DNA from 4 places in the Streptomyces sp. NPDC041135 genome. Region 1 is predicted to be linked to each of the others. Evidence: riboswitches for the same ligand, from Rfam matches in the RefSeq annotation. Region 1 holds a riboswitch; each other region holds the start of a gene.
The links. Region 1 has a riboswitch for cyclic di-AMP ahead of ACZ6CZ_RS16185 (transglycosylase family protein). Riboswitches for the same ligand answer to the same signal wherever they lie in the genome.
Positions count from the first base shown of each region.

Region 1 (4,445 bases):
GGTCATCTCCTCGGCGGTGCGGTTCTTGCCCTCGAAGACGTAGGAGCCGTCCTTGTAGAACTCGGACGCGGCCACGTCGAGCGCCAGGGCGATCTGCTCGCCGGGGGTGTAACCGGCCTCCTTGATCGCCTCCAGGATGAGGTCGAGGGCCTCGCGGTTGGAGCCGAGGTTCGGGGCGAAGCCGCCCTCGTCGCCGAGACCGGTGGACAGGCCCTTGTTCTTCAGGACCTTCTTCAGCGTGTGGTAGACCTCGGCGCCCCAGCGCAGCGCCTCGGAGAAGGACTCCGCGCCGATCGGGGCGATCATGAACTCCTGGATGTCCACGTTGGAGTCGGCGTGCGAGCCGCCGTTCAGGATGTTCATCATCGGAACGGGCAGCAGGTGCGCGTTCGGGCCGCCCAGGTAGCGGAAGAGCGGGAGGTCGCTGGCCTCGGAGGCGGCGTGGGCGACGGCGAGCGAGACGCCGAGGATGGCGTTGGCGCCGAGCGACCCCTTGTTGTCGGTGGCGTCCAGGTCGAACATGGCCTGGTCGATCAGGCGCTGCTCGGTGGCGTCGTAGCCGACCAGCTCCGGGCCGATCTGCTCGATGACGGCGAGGACGGCCTTCTCGACACCCTTGCCCAGGTAGCGGTTCGAGTCACCGTCGCGCAGTTCGATGGCCTCGAAGGCGCCGGTGGACGCGCCGGACGGAACGGCGGCACGACCCGTGCTGCCGTCGTCGAGGCCGACCTCGACCTCGACCGTGGGGTTGCCTCGGGAGTCCAGGATTTCCCGGGCTACGACGACGTCGATGGACGGCACGAGCATCTCCTTCTTGGATGTGACGCTGGAAGTGCGGGGCTGTCTGCCTTACGGCTGTGCCTTGCGACTAGAGCCTAACCGTCTCCGGGGCGCCGGCAGCCGACCGACCGTCCCGTGGACAAGGTGACCGTACACATTGTTCGCTGACGGAACAAAGGGAGGCCAAAAAAAGCCCCGCCCCGGTGCGTACGGGGGACGACGCACCGGGGCGGGGAGCCCGTGGGGACGGGGGGACCCTCACGGGACCTCCAGTATGGGGGCCGCGCTTGTGAGGGCGCTGTGGCCGGGCAGGGCGGCGGCTGTGCGCCGCCGGGCCGTGCCGGACGCGGCCTACTTCAGGTGCAGCTGCTGACCCGGGTAGATGAGGTTCGCGTCCTCGACGATGTCCTTGTTGAGGTCGTACAGCTTCTTCCAGCCACCGGCGACCTTCTGGTCCGCGGCGATGGAGCTGAGGGTGTCACCGGTGACGACCTTGTACTCGCCGTCGCCCTTCTTGACCTTCTTGCCGGTCGGGGTGGTGACGGTCTTGCTCGCGGCCGGGCGGTCGCTGGAGCGCGAGGCGGCCTGGTCGTCGGTCGAACGGGTGGTGGTACCCGTGCCGGCGGACGAGCTGGACGGGGTGGACGGGGTGGAGGAGCCGGTGCCGCTGCCGCTCGAAGCGGTGGAGCCGTTGTAGGCGGCGCCCGAAAGGCCCGTGCCGCAGACCGGCCAGGCACCCTTGCCCTGCGCGGCGAGGACCTTCTCGGCCACGGCGATCTGCTGCGACTTGGCGGCCTTGTCGGCGGTGGCGGCGTACTGCGTGCCGCCGTACGCGGCCCACGTGGAGGCGGAGAACTGCAGACCGCCGTAGTAGCCGTTGCCGGTGTTGATGGACCAGTTGCCGCCCGACTCGCACTGGGCGACGGCGTCCCACTCGGAGGCGGTGGCGGCGGAGGCGCTGCCGGCCGCCATCAGCGGCGCGGCGACCGCGGCACCGGTGACACCGGCGAGCGCGACGGCGCGGATGGCCTTGGACGGACGGCGGTGCTTGCCCTTGCTGGAAAACAGCATGGATCGATCCCCTCACCGACGCCTGCGAGGTGAGCTGTCGGGTTCGGGCCGGTTGAGTTGCCCGGCCACCCTCCCGTCTCGGGAAGGGTGGCTCCACCCCTAGCCGGTTCCAGCGTCAACCGCTGGTCCCGGCGCCTACCTTGGGTCCCCCGCTCCTGCCTACGGCGCATTACGCGACGACTGTTCCCGGGCCGCCACTGGCAGGATTCGGCGTTGCGGCGGCCGGGGCTCGTGGTGACGAGCGGCTTCGACCGTAGACAGGTGATCGACGGAATTTCAAAGACGATCAGGGCTTCTGAGACTCATCCCACACTTTCGCCAAACCGGACATCATGCGCTAAATGGGGCGTCAACTGGCTCTACTTTTCGACCGTTTCGCCACCAACACGCAGGGTCTGACCGGGGGCGATGTCGTCAGGGTCGGCACCGATGGCCGCCTTGTTGTCGGCGTAGAGCGCGTGCCACCCGCCGTCGACGGCAAGGGAGTCGGCGATGGAGACCAGCGAGTCGCCGTCGCGGACGGTGTAGGACGTGGCGACGGGCTTCGCGCCCGCCACTTCGTCCGCGCTCACCCCGCGATGCCGGCCGGTGCCGATCGAACCGGTGTCGACCAGGCTCCAAGAGCCGCCGGTCTGCCAGGAATTGTCCGAGTCGCCGGCTTCCGGAGCCGCAGTGGCCGAACCGGCCGCCCGCCGCGAGCCGCCGGACCCCGAACCGGAATTCCCAGGGGACGACTTGCCCGACTTGCCGTGGTCCACGGCGGTATCGCCACCCGCGTTCGCGTCCGGCGAGGCGCTGTCCGACGCGGAGTCGGAGGGTGAGGGCGAGGACGAATCGGGCAGAGCGGGCGAGTCGGGGGAGCCGGACGTACCCGACGATCCCGTGGAGTCGGACGAGCCCGCCGAGCCGGTGGAGTCACCGGAGCCCTGGGAGCCCGACGACCCGGACGAGTCGGACGAATGGGATGATCCCGATGAACCGGATGAACCCGATGTGTCCGAATCGCCGACGCCCGTGTCGACGTCCACCGACGCAGAGTTCGAGGTGAGGCCGGAGAGCAGGGCGCAGGTGGCCCAGGGGGTGGTTCCCCGGTCGGCCAGGATCCGCTCGGCGACGGCTATCTGCTGCGAACGGCTGGCCTCGTCCGCGCTGGCGGCGTAGTCGAGGCCGCCGTAGCGCTCCCAGTCGCCCGGGGAGATCTGGAGGCCGCCGTAGAACCCGTTCCCGGTGTCCGCGCTCCAGGAGCCGCCGCTCTCGCACTCGGCCACCTTGTCCCAGGTGGTGCCGTCGGCCGCGTTCGCGGAGGCCGCCCCGAGCAGCGGGATGGCGATGGCGGAGCCGGTCACCCCGGCCGCGACGAGGAGGGCCGGAGCCTGACGGGGGCGACGGTGACGACCGTTCCCGGAGAGCATACGGAGACCTTTCGCGCGACAACGGTGAACAGCGCGGCGGATCACGCTCGACGCCGCGCTGATGGGTGAACGTATCGGCAGACGATCACTTGTCACAAGTTAATGCCGCGCAGATCACGTGAAGATCACGGAATGAGGGTGTGCCCACACGCAGCGACGGGCGGGGTGGCACCGCCGGCCCGGGAGGGCCGGGAGGGCCGGGGAGTTCACGGGTCGTCAGGGGCGTTGCGGTGTGAACTCCACGGGGAGGGTGCGCAGGCCGCGCATGATGAGGCCGCCGCGCCAGCGCAGCTCGGCCGGGTCCGCCGCCAGGCGCAGGTCGGGCAGGCGGGTCAGGAGGGTCGCGAGAGCGGTCTGGCCCTCCAGGCGGGCGAGCGGCGCGCCCAGGCAGTAGTGGATGCCGTGGCCGTAGCCCAGGTGCTGGTTGTCGCGCCGGGCCAGATCCAGGACGTCGGGGCCGGCGAACCGCTCCGGGTCCCGGTCGGCGGCAGCGAGGACGACGAGGACGGGATCGCCGGGCGCGATGTCCTGCCCGCCGATGGTGAGCGGCCGGGTGGCGAAGCGCCAGGTCGCCAGCTCCACGGGGCCGTCGTAGCGCAGCAGTTCTTCGACGCCGCTCTCCAGCAGGCCGTGCTCGCCGCGGGCCAGGGAGGCTTGCAGGCGCTCGCGCTCGCCGGGGTGGGTGAGCAGGGCGTAGGTGCCGTTGCCGATGAGGTTGACGGTGGTCTCGAAGCCGGCGAAGAGCAGGATGAAGGCCATCGCCGCGGCCTCGTTCTCGGTGAGGTGCTCGCCGTGGTCGGAGGCCCGGATGAGGGCGGAGATCAGGTCCTCGCCGGGGGCCGGGTCGGCGGGCAGCGCCTCCCGCTTGCGGTGGATGAGCTCGGCGAGGTAGCCGCGCATCTTCTTCACCGACCGCGCTACCCCGCCCCGGGGTCCGCCCCCGTGCCGGATCATCATGCCCGCCCAGTCCCGGAAGTCGTCCTGGTCCTCTCCCGGGACACCGAGCAGGTCGCAGATGGCGTAGATGGGCAGCGGGAACGCGAACTCGTGGATGAGGTCGGCGGAGCCCTCCCGGGCGAACCGGTCGATGAGGTCGTCGGTCAGCTGCTGCACCCGGGGCGCGAACTCGGCGACCCTGCGCGGGGTGAACGCCTTGCTGACCAGCCGCCGCAGCCGGGTGTG
Region 1 covers NZ_JBVIYZ010000006.1:86,944-91,388, forward strand. Annotated here, with positions in the region: gene eno (phosphopyruvate hydratase) at 1-801, opposite strand, end outside; gene ACZ6CZ_RS16185 (transglycosylase family protein) at 1,132-1,851, opposite strand; cyclic di-AMP (ydaO/yuaA leader) riboswitch at 1,856-2,028, opposite strand; gene ACZ6CZ_RS16190 (transglycosylase family protein) at 2,211-3,263, opposite strand; gene ACZ6CZ_RS16195 (cytochrome P450 family protein) at 3,480-4,445, opposite strand, start outside.

Region 2 (4,445 bases), on a different contig from region 1:
CCGTTCCTGGCTGCCGGCAGGCGAGAACACGCCATAAGGGAGGTTGTGCGGGCCGAAGGGGTCGCCCTCGGGGACGTCGAAGGGGGGCATGGGGTACTGCCTCACTCTCATCCGGGCCGTGCATGGCGTTGTGTTCCATGTGGTCGCGCCACACGTTACGGGTGAGTTGCCTGTCCTGGGCAGCGCCTTCAAGTCACCACGGTCATCCGCTGCCGATGTGCCACACGGATGTCTGCTCATGGGTACGCAGTTCTCGATGCGCGTGAACGATCGCGCATGAGCGATCACGCATGAACTATTGCGGAGAAGGGCGGAGAAGGCCGGGTAGGCAGGTAGGCAGGTAAGCAGGTAGGCGGAGAGGCCGGGGAGGCCGGTGAAACGGGGGTGAGTCGGAGGGGCGTGCGGTCCGTATTCTCTGCTCATGGCCGCACCCACCGCATCGTTCGCGCCCCCCGCGTCACCCGCGCGCCCCGCGTACGCCCTGATCGCCACCGACCTGGACGGAACGCTGCTGCGCGGCGACGACACTGTCTCCGACCGGTCGCGTGCCGCGCTCGCGCGGGTCGCCAGGGCCGGCGCCCGGCATCTCGTGGTCACCGGTCGCCCGGCGCCCCGGGTACGGCCGCTCCTGGACGACCTGGGCTGCACGGGGCTCGCGGTGTGCGGCCAGGGCGCGCAGGTGTACGACGCCGGCGCGGACCGGCTGCTGTGGTCGGTGACGCTGGAACGGGAGCTGGCGGAGACCGCCCTCGGCAAGATCGAAGCCGAGGTGGGACAGGTCTACGCGGCCGTGGACCAGGACGGCGTGGACGGCCTCACGCTGATCGAACCCGGGTACCTGATGCCCCACCCCACCCTGCCGGCGGTACGCGTCGACCGGCGCGACGACCTGTGGTGCGCGCCGATCAGCAAGGTGCTGCTGCGCCATCACACCCTCTCCGACGACGCGTTGGCGGCATGCGCACGCTCGGCGGTTGGCTCGCTGGCGACGGTCACCATGTCGGGGCCGGGAACGGTGGAACTCCAGCCGTCCGGCGTCACCAAGGCGACCGGCCTGGCGCTGGCGGCCGAGTACCTGGGGCTCAGCGCCGACCAGGCCCTGGCCTTCGGTGACATGCCCAACGACATCCCGATGTTCGACTGGGCGGCACACGGGGTGGCGATGGCCAACGCCCACCCCGAACTGCGGGCGGTGGCCGACGAGGTCACCTCGTCGAACGAGGACGACGGCATCGCCGTCGTCCTCGAAAGACTCTTCCCGACCGGCTGACCGGCTGACCGGCTGACCGACTGATCGGCTGACCGGACGACTGGCTGACCTGCTTGACGGCCTACCGGCCCATGGGCTGACCAGGCTGTGGCTGCTGCTGGCTGCCGGCCGGGAACAGTGGCTGTCAGTACGCGCCGAAGACGTTGTCGATCGAGCCGTACCGCGCGGCCGCGTAGTTGCAGGCGGCGGTGATGTTCGCGACCGGGTCGTACGGGTCGTACGCCGTGCCGGCCACGTGGTAGGTCGCGAAGGTCGGGTCGATGACCTGGAGCAGGCCCTTGGACGGGGTGCCCTTCACCGCGTTGGAGTCCCACAGGTTGATGGCGCGGGGGTTGCCCGAGGACTCGCGCATGACGTTGCGGTAGATACCGTTGTAGGTGCCCGGGATGCCCTTTTCGGCCATGATGGCGAGGGACTCCCGGATCCAGCCGTCCAGGTTGTTCGGGTACCCGGCGAGGGTGGTCGAGGGCGTCGTGGCCGACGTCGTGGTGGCGGCGGAGGCGGTGGCCGCGCCGGCGAGCGGAAGTGCGAGAACAGCGGCGCCGACGCCGGCGACGGCCAGGGTGCGGGCCAGGCGCTGGGCGCGGGTACGACGGGGCTGAGCGACAACAGACATGCGGCATTCCTCTCCGTCGCCTGCGAGGTGAGCTGTCGGGTTCGGGCGGGGAGGTGCCCGGCCACGCCACCGTGTGGCGGCGCGACTTCACCCCTAGCCGGGTCCGGTGCGGCATGTGCCGTCCGGCCCGGCGGCTTACCTGGGTCCCCCGCTCCTGCCGTACGAAATGGTTCGTCAATGGGGTACGACGGGCGGCGGCAGGATTAGGCGTTCCGCCCGGCAGGTCGGGAACGTATGCGAGAGCACATGTCGGGAACAAGTACCGGTTTCACCCAACGTCCTAATTGACCTTGATCGAAGGCGTATGAGGTACTTGATCCTTTGCGGTCGCCAAGGCTCAACTGGCGCACAGAAAAGGCAAGAAGTGGCTCAGGTGGGCCAGGGGGCGCTTCAGGGGGCGCGTGACCCAACTCACTATTTGGCAAATTACGCTAAATCAGACATCACTAGACATGGGGGATTCGTGAAATCCGCCTTCTCGGGGTCGGAATTCGAGTTCGCGTCGGGTTCGGGTTCGGGTTCGGGTTCGGGTTCGGTTGGAATGCTGCATCGCCGCCCTTCTCGCGCGTTACCCCGTGCGCGACGGCGAAGTGGTCCGTGTCACATGTCATGGGGGGCGAGTCCCGGCCGTCGTGTTCGCGGCAGCGTCGGGTGGTGCGGCCGGGTTGGCCACCGTGAGCGGGCGATGGCGGAGGGTGGCCGTGCTCTAGGTGTGGCTGTACGGCTGCGTGGAGATCCGCCCCAGGTGCCACCGTCGGCCAGTCGGGGTGGGCGCAGCGGTGGGCCTGCCTCGGAAGCGGTACGAGACGTCGGCCGAAGCGGTACGAGACGTCGGCCGTCCGTGGCGACGGTGAGCGTCGTGCACGCGCACGGGTCCGTGCGAGGGCGCACGCGCGCGTGCATGTCGACCGCGAGGGGAAGCCGGGACTACGGGTCGCACCACTCTCCAGGCCCGGCCCTCCCGGCGCGGCCCTCCCCGGCGGTCGGGGATCACCGCTCTCCGTCGGCGGGGATCATGACTCTCCGGGACACGGCTTGTCGGTCGTTTCGCGACAAGAGGGGTGTGTTCCTGTTAAGTCGATCAATGTCCGTTCGTATCAGCTGATCAGAAACATACCGGCCGTGATCCGATACCGCCCGGGCTGGACGGGTGGGCGCTATCGGTGATCGAAACCTGACCGGATACGCTGACTTGAGTGATGGCAACGACCTATCGACAAACCGTGTAATCGCCAGCTGACACCAGCAGACAGGAGACCCCTCGTGACCGTCGTCGGGCCGTTCGGGCTGAGCGTGCGGGACCAGGCTCTGGAAGCCGATGTCCAGGCCGGATTGACGGCTGTCGAGGAGGGCTTGCTCGAGGCCACCAAGAGCGAGGTCCCCTTCATCACGGAGGCGGCGCAGCACCTGGTGCGGGCCGGCGGGAAGCGGTTCCGACCGCTGCTCGTGATGCTCGCGGCGCAGTTCGGTGACCCGTACGCGCCCGGTGTCGTGCCGTCGGCCGTCGTCGTCGAGCTGACGCATCTCGCGACCCTGTACCACGACGACGTCATGGACGAGGCGTCCGTCCGGCGCGGGGTGGACAGTGCGAACACGCGCTGGGGCAACTCCGTCGCCGTCCTCACCGGGGACTTCCTCTTCGCCCGCGCCTCCCAGATCCTGGCGGACCTCGGTCCCGAGGCGGTACGGGTCCAGGCCCTCGCGTTCGAGCGGCTGGTGACCGGGCAGATCCTGGAGACCGCCGGCCCCACGGACGGCCGGGACCCGGTCGAGCACTACCTGGACGTTCTCGGCGGCAAGACGGGCTCGCTGGTGGCGGTGTCGTGCCGGTTCGGCGCGATGATGTCCGGCGCCGACGAGACGGTCGTCGACGTTCTGACGCAGTACGGCGAGCGGCTCGGCGTCGCCTTCCAGCTCGCGGACGACGTGCTGGACATCGCCTCCGACTCCCACGAGTCCGGCAAGACCCCCGGCACCGACCTGCGCGAGGGCATCCCCACCCTGCCCGTGCTGCGGTTGCGGGAGCGCGCGGCGCGGCTCGGGCTGCCCGAGGACGTCGCCCTGTGCGAGCTGCTGGACTCCGATCTCACCGACGACGCCCGGCACGCCGAGGCCCTGACCGCCCTGCGGGCGCACCCCGCCCTGGAGCAGGCCCGCAGGGACACCGTGCGGTACGCGGAGGAGGCCCGCTCGGCGCTGGCCCCGCTGCGGGAGTGCGACGCGAAGGCGGCCCTGCTGGAGCTGTGCGACGCCGTGGTGCACCGCGCCGGCTGAGCGGCGAGCCACCGGGGCGGCCCCGGCCGGTCACCACTGCCCCCGCGCATCCCGCCCCGCCCCCGCGCATCCCGTCCGGTCGGGTCCGGTCCCGTCCGTGCGGGTCCGATCCGGCTCCGTGCGGGTCCGATCCGGCTCCATGCGGGTTCCGGTCCCCTACGGGTAGGAGAGACAAGGGGCCCTGCGTGTCATACCCCAGGCGTACACGGAGTTGGCTCCGAGGGCTGACGCTTCCTCACGGCCGATTTGGTCAGATGGAAACCACGGAAATCACCACTCCTCACC
Region 2 covers NZ_JBVIYZ010000013.1:8,983-13,427, reverse strand. Annotated here, with positions in the region: gene fahA (fumarylacetoacetase) at 1-90, opposite strand, end outside; gene ACZ6CZ_RS26245 (HAD family hydrolase) at 422-1,270, shown strand; gene ACZ6CZ_RS26240 (transglycosylase SLT domain-containing protein) at 1,395-1,886, opposite strand; cyclic di-AMP (ydaO/yuaA leader) riboswitch at 1,891-2,066, opposite strand; gene ACZ6CZ_RS26235 (polyprenyl synthetase family protein) at 3,150-4,160, shown strand.
Region 2: another riboswitch for cyclic di-AMP. It lies ahead of ACZ6CZ_RS26240 (transglycosylase SLT domain-containing protein); the one in region 1 lies ahead of ACZ6CZ_RS16185 (transglycosylase family protein).

Region 3 (4,445 bases), on a different contig from region 1:
CAGCCTCGAACCCTGCGCCCGCCGCGCCTCCCGCCCCGCCCCCTGTGCCGACCTCATCCTGCGGGCCGGCGTCCGCCGGGTGGTGACGGCCTGGCGCGAGCCCGGCACGTTCGTGGCGGAGGCCGACGGCACGGGGGTGCTGGCGCGGGCGGGCGCCCGGGTGCTGGTGCTGCCCGGGTTCGAGGACCGGGCGAAGGCCCCGAACGCCCACCTGCCGGGCTGACCGGCGACCCGCCGGCCACCTCCGCGGGCGCCCCGCGGACCGGCCCTGATCAAACCGGTGTGCTCGTGGCCCTGAACATGGCGTACAGTGGAGTCATCGCCGCGGGGTGGAGCAGCTCGGTAGCTCGCTGGGCTCATAACCCAGAGGTCGCAGGTTCAAATCCTGTCCCCGCTACTGATACTCAGGGCCGGAATCCAGTACATGGATTCCGGCCCTGAGTCTTTCCCGCCCCGGCCGCCTCCCGGCCCGCCGCGGGGAGCGTGGTGCGTGTCACACCCGAACGTGGTCATCCGGTCGGCCCACAGCGCTCGCCGCCCCTCGCCGCGCCCACAAACCTGGACGTACGTCGGACACGTGGGAGATCAGCGGTGCGCCCTGGTGAGGTGGAGCAGTACGACCCGTACGCCAGGGCCGGTGACCGGTGCCCCGCAGCCGTCGTTCCCGGCCCCGACCCGGGCCCCGCATCCGTACCGGCGGTCCCGGGGCGCCGCTCGCCGGTCCGGAGGCTGCTGCGGGTCCTGCCCGCCCTGCTGATCGCCGCCGGGGTCCTCTACGACCTGCGGACACCGCAGGGCTTCACCGCCGTCCCCTTCTTCACGGCCGCGCCGCTGGCCGCGGCGCCCCTGTTCTCGCCGCGCCGCACCCTCCTCACCGGGCTCGCCGCGCTCGCCGCCTCCTGCGCGGTGCACGCCGGCCACCGCGCCGGCCCGGACGTCACCACCGTCACCGACGCCGTCACGGTGGCCACGGTCGCCGTCCTGGCCGCCGTCATCAACCGGGTGGTGCGCCGGGGCGACCGGCGGCTGGCGTCCGCCCGCGAGATCGCCGAGGCCGCCCAGCGGGCCGTCCTGCCCGAGCCGGCCGTCCGGATCGGCGGTTTCGACATCGCCGCCTGCTACGAGGCGGCCCAGGCGGACGCGTTCATCGGCGGCGACCTGTACGCGGTGCAGGACACCCCGCACGGCGTCCGGCTGGTGGTGGGGGACGTGCGCGGCAAGGGGATGGGCGCGGTCGCGGCCGTGGCCGTGCTCATCGGGGCGTTCCGGGAGGCCGCCGAGCAGGAGGCCGGCCTGGAGGCGGTGGCGCGGCGGCTGGACCGGGCGCTGGCCCGCGAGGGCGCCCGGCGGGAGGGCGTCGACGCCTTCGAGGGGTTCACCACGGCCGTCCTCGCCGAACTCCCGCACGACGACGCGGTGGTCCGGATCGTCAACCGCGGCCATCCTCCGCCGCTCCTGCTGCACGCCGACGGCCGGCTGCACACCCTGCTCGCCCGTGAACCGGCGCTGCCGCTGGGCCTGGGCGACCTGGGCGCGCCGCCCGACCATGCGACGGAGGCCGCCTTCCCCGCCGGCGCCACGCTGCTGCTCTACACCGACGGCCTGTCCGAGGCCCGCGACGCCCACGGCCGGTTCTACGATCCCGAGCGGCGGCTCGCCGGGCGCACCTTCTCCGGCCCGGCCGCGCTGCTGCACCGCCTCGCGGCGGAGGTCCGGCGGCACTCCGGGGGCGGAACGGCGGACGACATGGCCCTGCTGGCCGTACGGCGGCCGTGACACCCGCGCGGGAACCCGATATCACGTTCGGTGATCCGGTGAGCGCCCTGCGCATCACATCTGAGTCACCATCAACCGGCCTGTGAAACATGAACATCGGGCAACTCGCCCGGTTTTCACCGTTCATGACGGGTAAGTCCGGCCCGGAGAAGCGTAATGATCAAGTCGAACGGCTTGGAATCTGACGGGTGGGTCTATTAACGTTCGATAACGCAGCGCGGTCGTCCCAGCCGTCACAGAAGGCGGCTCCGTGCGCACGCGCCGAATCCCGCAAGGGAACCGGGGAACCACCATTTGGGGTGAATCACGCGGAAGCCGCCGTCGGCCGGTGAGGAGAACTCACCGGGTGGGGGCCGGTATACGCGCGTAGGAGACCTTCCTGCTCCGAACCCGTCAGCTAACCCGGTAGGCGACGGAAGGAAAGGAGCACGCCCGAGTGGCGTCCAACCGGCCTGCCCCGGCAGACCCGTTCGTGCCGAGCCGGCACGACAGCGAGACCTTCGGTTACGGCACCTACCGCACCGACGAGGGCCCGTGGGAGGAGTGGAACCCCACCGAGGAATCCCTCCGCCCGGTGCGCGGCCGGCACCGCGTCGGCAAGCAGCGCGGCGGCGGACTCGCCCGCAGCTCCACGGTCCTGGGCGTCGGTGTCATCGCCGCCGTCGGCGCGGGCGGCATGGCCAGCGCCAACACCGGCAAGCCGCCGGTCTCCATCTCCCTGCCCGACCTGCCCTCCTCCGTCGACTCCCTGCTCGGCGAGGGCCACGGCACCGCCGAGGCCACCACCGCCACGCTCAGCACCGTGGGCACGGCCTCCGCCGACACCGACCCGGGCACCGCGGACGCCGGTGAGGCGCTGCGCAACCGCATCATGGCCCAGGCCGAGCAGCAGCAGGTCCAGGTCGACACCAAGGCCACCGCGGCCGCCGTCGCCGCCGCCGGGAAGCAGGCCGCCACCGCCGCAGCCAAGGCCGAGAAGGAGGCCGCAGCCGCGGCCGCCGACGCCAAGGCCGAGGCGGAGGCCGCCGCCAAGAAGAAGGCCGAGGCCGAGCGCCTGGCGAAGCTGGCCAAGCAGTACACGCTGCCGACGTCGTCGTACACGATCACGTCGACCTTCGGCGAGGCCGGCTCCATGTGGTCCTCCGGCTACCACACCGGCCTGGACTTCGCCGCGCCCACCGGCACCCTCATCAAGGCCATCCACAGCGGCACGGTCACCGAGGCGGGCTGGGCCGGCGCCTACGGCTACCGCACCATCCTCACCCTGGACGACGGCACCGAGCTGTGGTTCTGCCACCAGTCCTCGATCAACGTCAGCGCCGGGCAGAAGGTCGCCACCGGCGAGGTCATCGGCCGGGTCGGCGCCACCGGCAACGTCACCGGCCCGCACCTGCACCTGGAGGTCCACCCCGGCGGCGCCGCCACCGGCATCGACCCGATGGCCTGGCTGCACGGCAAGGGCCTCACCCCCTGAGCCTCCCCCGCCCGGCCTCCGGCCCGACGCTTCCCCGAAGCTCCGGCGGTCCTGACGACAACCCCCCGACGTCAGGGCTGCCGGCCGGCCGCCGGAATGCGACCACCCGCTCCGGGCGTTGACATAAGGCATGACTTCTCTGCGCAAGCTCGGCACGTCCGACCTCGAGGTTTTCCCGCTCGCGCTCGGCGGCAACGTCTTCGGCTGGACCGCCGACGAGACGGCCTCCTTCGCCGTCCTGGACGCCTACACGGCCGCCGGCGGCAACTTCGTCGACACCGCCGACTCCTACTCGGCCTGGGCCGAGGGCAACCGGGGCGGCGAGTCCGAGACCATCATCGGCAAGTGGGTCAAGGCCCGCGGCAACCGCTCCGACGTCGTCATCGCCACCAAGGTCAGCCAGCACCCCGACTTCCAGGGCCTGTCCGCGGCCACCATCAAGGCCGCCGCCGACGCCTCCCTGCGCCGCCTGGACACCGACTACATCGACCTCTACTACACGCACTTCGACAAGCCCGAGGTCCCGGTCGAGGAGATCATCGGCGCGCTGGACGAGCTGGTGAAGGCGGGCAAGGTGCGGCACATCGCCGCCTCCAACATCAGCCCCGAGCGCCTCACCGAGTCCCTGGAGTTCTCCGACCGCGAGGGCCTGGCCCGCTACGTCGCCCTCCAGCCCCACTACAACCTGGTCTCCCGCGACACCTACGAGGGCGCCCTGCGGGACCTGGCCGCCCGCACCGGCCTCGCCGCCGTCCCGTACTTCTCCCTGGCCTCGGGCTTCCTCACCGGCAAGTACCGCCCCGGCACCACCGTCGACAGCGCCCGGGCGGAGGGGGCCGCCAAGCACCTCGGCACCGAGCGCGGGCAGCGGGTCCTCGCCGCCCTGGACGAGATCGCAGCCGCCCGTGACACCGAGGTCGCGACGGTCGCCCTGGCCTGGCTCGCCGCCCAGCCCACGGTGGCGGCGCCGATCGCCTCGGCCCGGACGACCGGCCAGCTCCCGGCGCTGCTCGCGGTGGCGGAGCTGAACCTGACGGACGACGAGATCGGCCGCCTCACCGAGGCATCGGCCTAGGCGAAGCCCGGCCCCGGCCCGGTCACGGGCGGTACGGCTGATACGCCGGGTACGGCTGGTACGCGGGGTACGGCACCGGCAGCGCCGGGCTGCCGTACCCGCCGCGGTACCCGGGGGAGC
Region 3 covers NZ_JBVIYZ010000008.1:305,428-309,872, forward strand. Annotated here, with positions in the region: gene ACZ6CZ_RS21345 (dihydrofolate reductase family protein) at 1-223, shown strand, start outside; tRNA gene ACZ6CZ_RS21350 (tRNA-Met) at 324-397, shown strand; gene ACZ6CZ_RS21355 (PP2C family protein-serine/threonine phosphatase) at 592-1,776, shown strand; cyclic di-AMP (ydaO/yuaA leader) riboswitch at 2,026-2,203, shown strand; gene ACZ6CZ_RS21360 (M23 family metallopeptidase) at 2,213-3,250, shown strand; gene ACZ6CZ_RS21365 (aldo/keto reductase) at 3,381-4,325, shown strand; gene ACZ6CZ_RS21370 (PrsW family intramembrane metalloprotease) at 4,348-4,445, opposite strand, start outside.
Region 3: another riboswitch for cyclic di-AMP. It lies ahead of ACZ6CZ_RS21360 (M23 family metallopeptidase); the one in region 1 lies ahead of ACZ6CZ_RS16185 (transglycosylase family protein).

Region 4 (4,445 bases), on a different contig from region 1:
GCGGGTAGGCCTCCATCGCCTCCAGCATCCGGGCCAGGTGCCAGGGGCCCGGGGTGACCGTGGTCGCCTTGGAGCCCTCGGCCGGGCCGGTGCCGCCACCGACCAGGGTGGTGATGCCGGAGGCCAGGGCCTCGTCGGCGATCTGCGGGCAGATGAAGTGGACGTGCGCGTCGATCGCGCCGGCCGTGAGGATGCGCCCGTTGCCCGCGATGACCTCGGTCTCCGGGCCGAGGACCAGGTCGGGGTGGACGCCGTCCATGGTGTCGGGGTTGCCGGCCTTGCCGATCCCGGTGATGCGGCCGTCGCGGATGCCGACGTCGGCCTTGACGACGCCCCAGTGGTCGACGACGACGGCCCCGGTGATCACCGTGTCGGGGGTGCCCTCCGCGCGCGTGGCACGCGACTGGCCCATCGACTCCCGGATGACCTTGCCGCCGCCGAAGACCGCCTCCTCCCCGGCGCGTCCGGGCCCGCCGCAGCGGTCCTCCTCGACCTCGATCAGCAGGTCGGTGTCGGCGAGCCGGATGCGGTCGCCGGTGGTGGGGCCGAACAGGTCGGCGTAGGCGGCGCGGGAGATCTCAGGCATCGAGGGCACCTCCGGTCTCGCCGCGCAGCCCGGGCACGACGCGGGCGCCGGTGAGCGGGACGAGTTCGACGTCGACGGGGATGCCCGGCTCGAAGCGCACGGCGGTGCCGGCGGGGACGTTCAGCCGCTTGCCGCGCGCGGCGGAGCGGTCGAACTCCAGGCCGGGGTTGGCCTCGGCGAAGTGGTAGTGGGAGCCGACCTGGACGGGGCGGTCGGCGGCGTTCAGCACGGTCAGCCGGGTGGTCGCGCGGCCCTCGTTGTACACGACCGGGCCGTCGGCGAAGAGGATCTCTCCGGGGATCACGGCGCGCCCCCTCAGACGATCGGGTCGTGGACGGTGACGAGCTTGGTGCCGTCCGGGAAGGTGGCCTCCACCTGCACGTCGTGGATCATCTCCGGCACGCCCTGCATGACGTCGTCCCGGGTGAGGAGCTTGCGGCCCGAGGACATCAGCTCGGCGACGCCGCGGCCGTCGCGGGCGCCCTCGAGGATGTGCGCCGTGATGAGGGCGACCGCTTCCGGGTGGTTGAGCCTGAGCCCGCGGGCCCGGCGCTTCTCGGCCACGTCGGCCGCCACATGGATCAGCAGCCTCTCTTGCTCGTGCGGGGTCAGTTGCACGTCCCACCTCACAGTCCTTGCTCCGGACCGTGCGGGGTCCGGCTGCCGCAGCCACCACGACGGGATAGATGTAACACACAGACAGATTGGGCGATCCCGCTCCATCCGTAAGAGAAAAACCCCTGGTGGCGTGGATCGGCACGCTAGTTCGTCGGAGTTTCGCCGACGTTAACCAGCCCTTGATCCCTTCATGACCACGACATGGCCCCACCCATACCGACCCGGACCGCCGGGCACCGCCCCCAGGGACACCGCCCCCAGGGGCAGCGCCCGGCTCCGGGACACCCCCTCCGACGGCACCGGCCGATCCGCGCGGCTGACGGTCCGGCAGCGGCGCGGCTGTCGACCCGACACTCCGGGCGCGGCCGAAACGCCCCAAACGACGTACCCCCGTACGGAGTAGCGGCAGAACGTTCTTCCAGCCTCCGACGACCGTGCGGGGGTGGTCACCGACCTGGGACGGGAGGTGCGTTCTCCCAGGTCCGGGGCTATGAGCGGCAGTTGACGGTCACTCGGACGTACTAACGTTCACCCGAACGGGTGAGTGGTGAGTAACACCACAAATCCCCGATTCCGTTGGGATTTTCTGACTGGAGTGAGTGAAGATCCCTGACTGACGACAAGACCCCGCCACAACGGCGGGGCGATCCGGGCGGACGCCGAGTCCTGCCGCCGCCCGGGTGCCCGGTCGACAGAAGTGGATCGGCAGGAGTGGAGGACCCAGGCAAGACGGGTCGCCGGAACGGACGTTCGAATCTTTCGACGCCCGGTTCGAGCAGCCCTTGGGGTGAAGCCGCGGCAACGCGGCCGGGCAACTTCGCCAGCCCGAATCCGACAGGTCATCCTTCACAGGCGGCTGACGAAGGGTTGCGCATGACTGCGCTCAATCGTGTCCCGTCGCTGATGGTCCGGGCCGGCACCGCCTCGGCCCTCACCATCGCCGCCGTCGGCGGCTCCATCGTGGTTCCCGGCCTCTCCACCGATGCCTCGGCCGCGACCACCGCGACGAAGGCACTTCAGATCGCGGCCTCCAAGAAGGGTTCCCCCTACCGGTACGGGGCCACCGGACCACGCAGGTTCGACTGCTCCGGGCTGACGCTGTACTCGTTCAAGAAGGCCGGCAAGAAGCTGCCTCGAACGGCCGCCCAGCAGTACAACAAGACGCACCACGTCTCGGCCAAGCACCGCAAGGCCGGGGACCTGGTGTTCTTCCACTCGGGCTCCAGCGTCTACCACGTCGGCATCTACGCCGGTAAGGGCAAGATCTGGCACGCCCCCAGGACCGGGGACGTGGTGAGGCTGCAGAAGATCTGGACCAGGAGCGTCTGGTACGGCCGGGTCAGCTGACCCGTAGCGCGGCGAGGGCGATCCCCTCGTGCGGTCCCCTCGGGCACCGAGGGGACCGTCGGCGCGCTCCACGCCCCCTGGGGCCGGGCCCGCTCCGCCCGCGCCCCACAAGGGCCCTCAGGGCGCCCTCCGGCCGCCGGGCAGACCCTGGGCCCGCTGCTCGCCCGCCGCGGTCACCGGGTGGGCCGGGACGGTCCAGGGCAGCTCGATGAGGACCGTCTTGCCCCCCTCGCGGGTGCGGCGGACCCGCAGCCGCCCGCCCCGCTCCGAGGTGAGCCAGCGGATGATCACCATGCCGCGTCCGTTGTCCTGCTGGACGGCGGCCGGGAGTCTCCTGGGAAGACGCGGATGACTGTCCGTGACGCCGATGCACAGCCGTTCGTCCCGCACCAGGGCGAGGTCGACCGTGAAGGTCGGCGACTGCCCGAAGGTGTGCTGCACGGCGTTGGTGGCGAGTTCCGAGACGATCAGGCGCACCGTGTCGGCCGCCTCCGTGTCCGCCGGCAGTCCCCACTCCGCCAGGGTTCCCACCGCGTACGAGCGGGCCGCGGACACCGAGGCGGGATCGCTCGGCAGAGTGACGGATGCTTCCAGAAGGTCTGCCATGGCGAGGTCGCCCCTTTCCCACGGGACCGCGGTCCGACACGGAGCGGTTGGTTCGAGTACGGTCCCGGACTGGTGCTTCGTCGCCAGACTGTCATCACCCGGCCGGTCACGGGAGCGATCCACCAAGTTATGCATATATCTGTCGCTCAAAGCGGTGAACGCTGCGACGGCAGACCGTATTCGGGCGGCGCATATGGAGTATTGGCGAGTGAGGAGCGGCTCATGCAGAACGGTCCCGCGGTGCGCCGCCGGAAACTGGGCGCCGAACTGCGCGCCCTGCGCACCGGTGCGGGTCTCACGAGCGGGGAGGCGGCCCGGCTCGTGGGCTGGCACCAGTCGAAGGTGAGCCGCGTCGAGACGGGCGCCAGTGGTGTGAAACCGGCCGATGTGCGGTTACTCCTGGACGCCTACGGAGTGCGGGACGCCCAGTTGCGCGAGTTGCTGCTGATGCTGGCGGGCTCGGAGGAGCGCGGGGGACGGCACCACTGGTGGCACGCCTACCGCGGGGTACTGCCGCCCACCTACCGGGACTTCATCAGTCTGGAGTCGCAGGCCAGCCGGATGCGCACCCTGGAGACCACGGTGGTGCCGGGCCTGCTGCAGACGCCCGAGTACGCCCGGGCGGTGACCCGGGCCGCGGTCGAGGGACTGGACGAGGAACGCCTGGACGCGCTGGTGGAAGTGCGGCTGGCCAGGCAGGACGTCCTGCGGTCCGATCCGCCGCTGGAGCTGAGCGCGGTGCTGGACGAGGCGGTGCTGCGGCGCGAGGTGGGCGGCGCCGAGGTGATGGCCCGCCAGCTGGAGCGGCTGACGGAGGCGGCCCGGCTGCCCCAGGTGCGGCTGCAGATCCTGCCGTTCGCGGCCGGCGCCCATGTCGGCCTCACCGGGCCTTTCGTTATCTTCTCATTTCCGAGCACTTCTGATCTGGATGTCGTCGTTCTCGACCAGTTGACGAGTAGCCTCTACCTCGAACGGAAAGAAGACCTCCGGGCTTACTCGGAGGCCTTCACGACCCTTCAGGGCAAAGCCCTTTCGACCGAGGATTCACTGGATTACCTCGCCGCGATAGGTGACGGCGCGTAAGGAGGCACCATGACAGCACTGCCTCGGAACGTCCTTTCCAGTACCGATCTGCCATCGGTGCGCTGGCTGCGCAGCAGCTACAGCACCGGGGCGAACAACTGCGTCGAGACGGCCCGGCCGCACCGCGGCAGCGGGACCGGACTGCTCGCCGTGCGCGACTCCAAGGACCCGGCCGGACCCGCGCTGCTCTTCTCCCCCGAGAGCT
Region 4 covers NZ_JBVIYZ010000005.1:381,570-386,014, forward strand. Annotated here, with positions in the region: gene ACZ6CZ_RS15285 (urease subunit alpha) at 1-586, opposite strand, end outside; gene ACZ6CZ_RS15290 (urease subunit beta) at 579-890, opposite strand; gene ACZ6CZ_RS15295 (urease subunit gamma) at 902-1,204, opposite strand; cyclic di-AMP (ydaO/yuaA leader) riboswitch at 1,876-2,074, shown strand; gene ACZ6CZ_RS15300 (C40 family peptidase) at 2,078-2,551, shown strand; gene ACZ6CZ_RS15305 (ATP-binding protein) at 2,669-3,157, opposite strand; gene ACZ6CZ_RS15310 (helix-turn-helix domain-containing protein) at 3,380-4,240, shown strand; gene ACZ6CZ_RS15315 (DUF397 domain-containing protein) at 4,250-4,445, shown strand, end outside.
Region 4: another riboswitch for cyclic di-AMP. It lies ahead of ACZ6CZ_RS15300 (C40 family peptidase); the one in region 1 lies ahead of ACZ6CZ_RS16185 (transglycosylase family protein).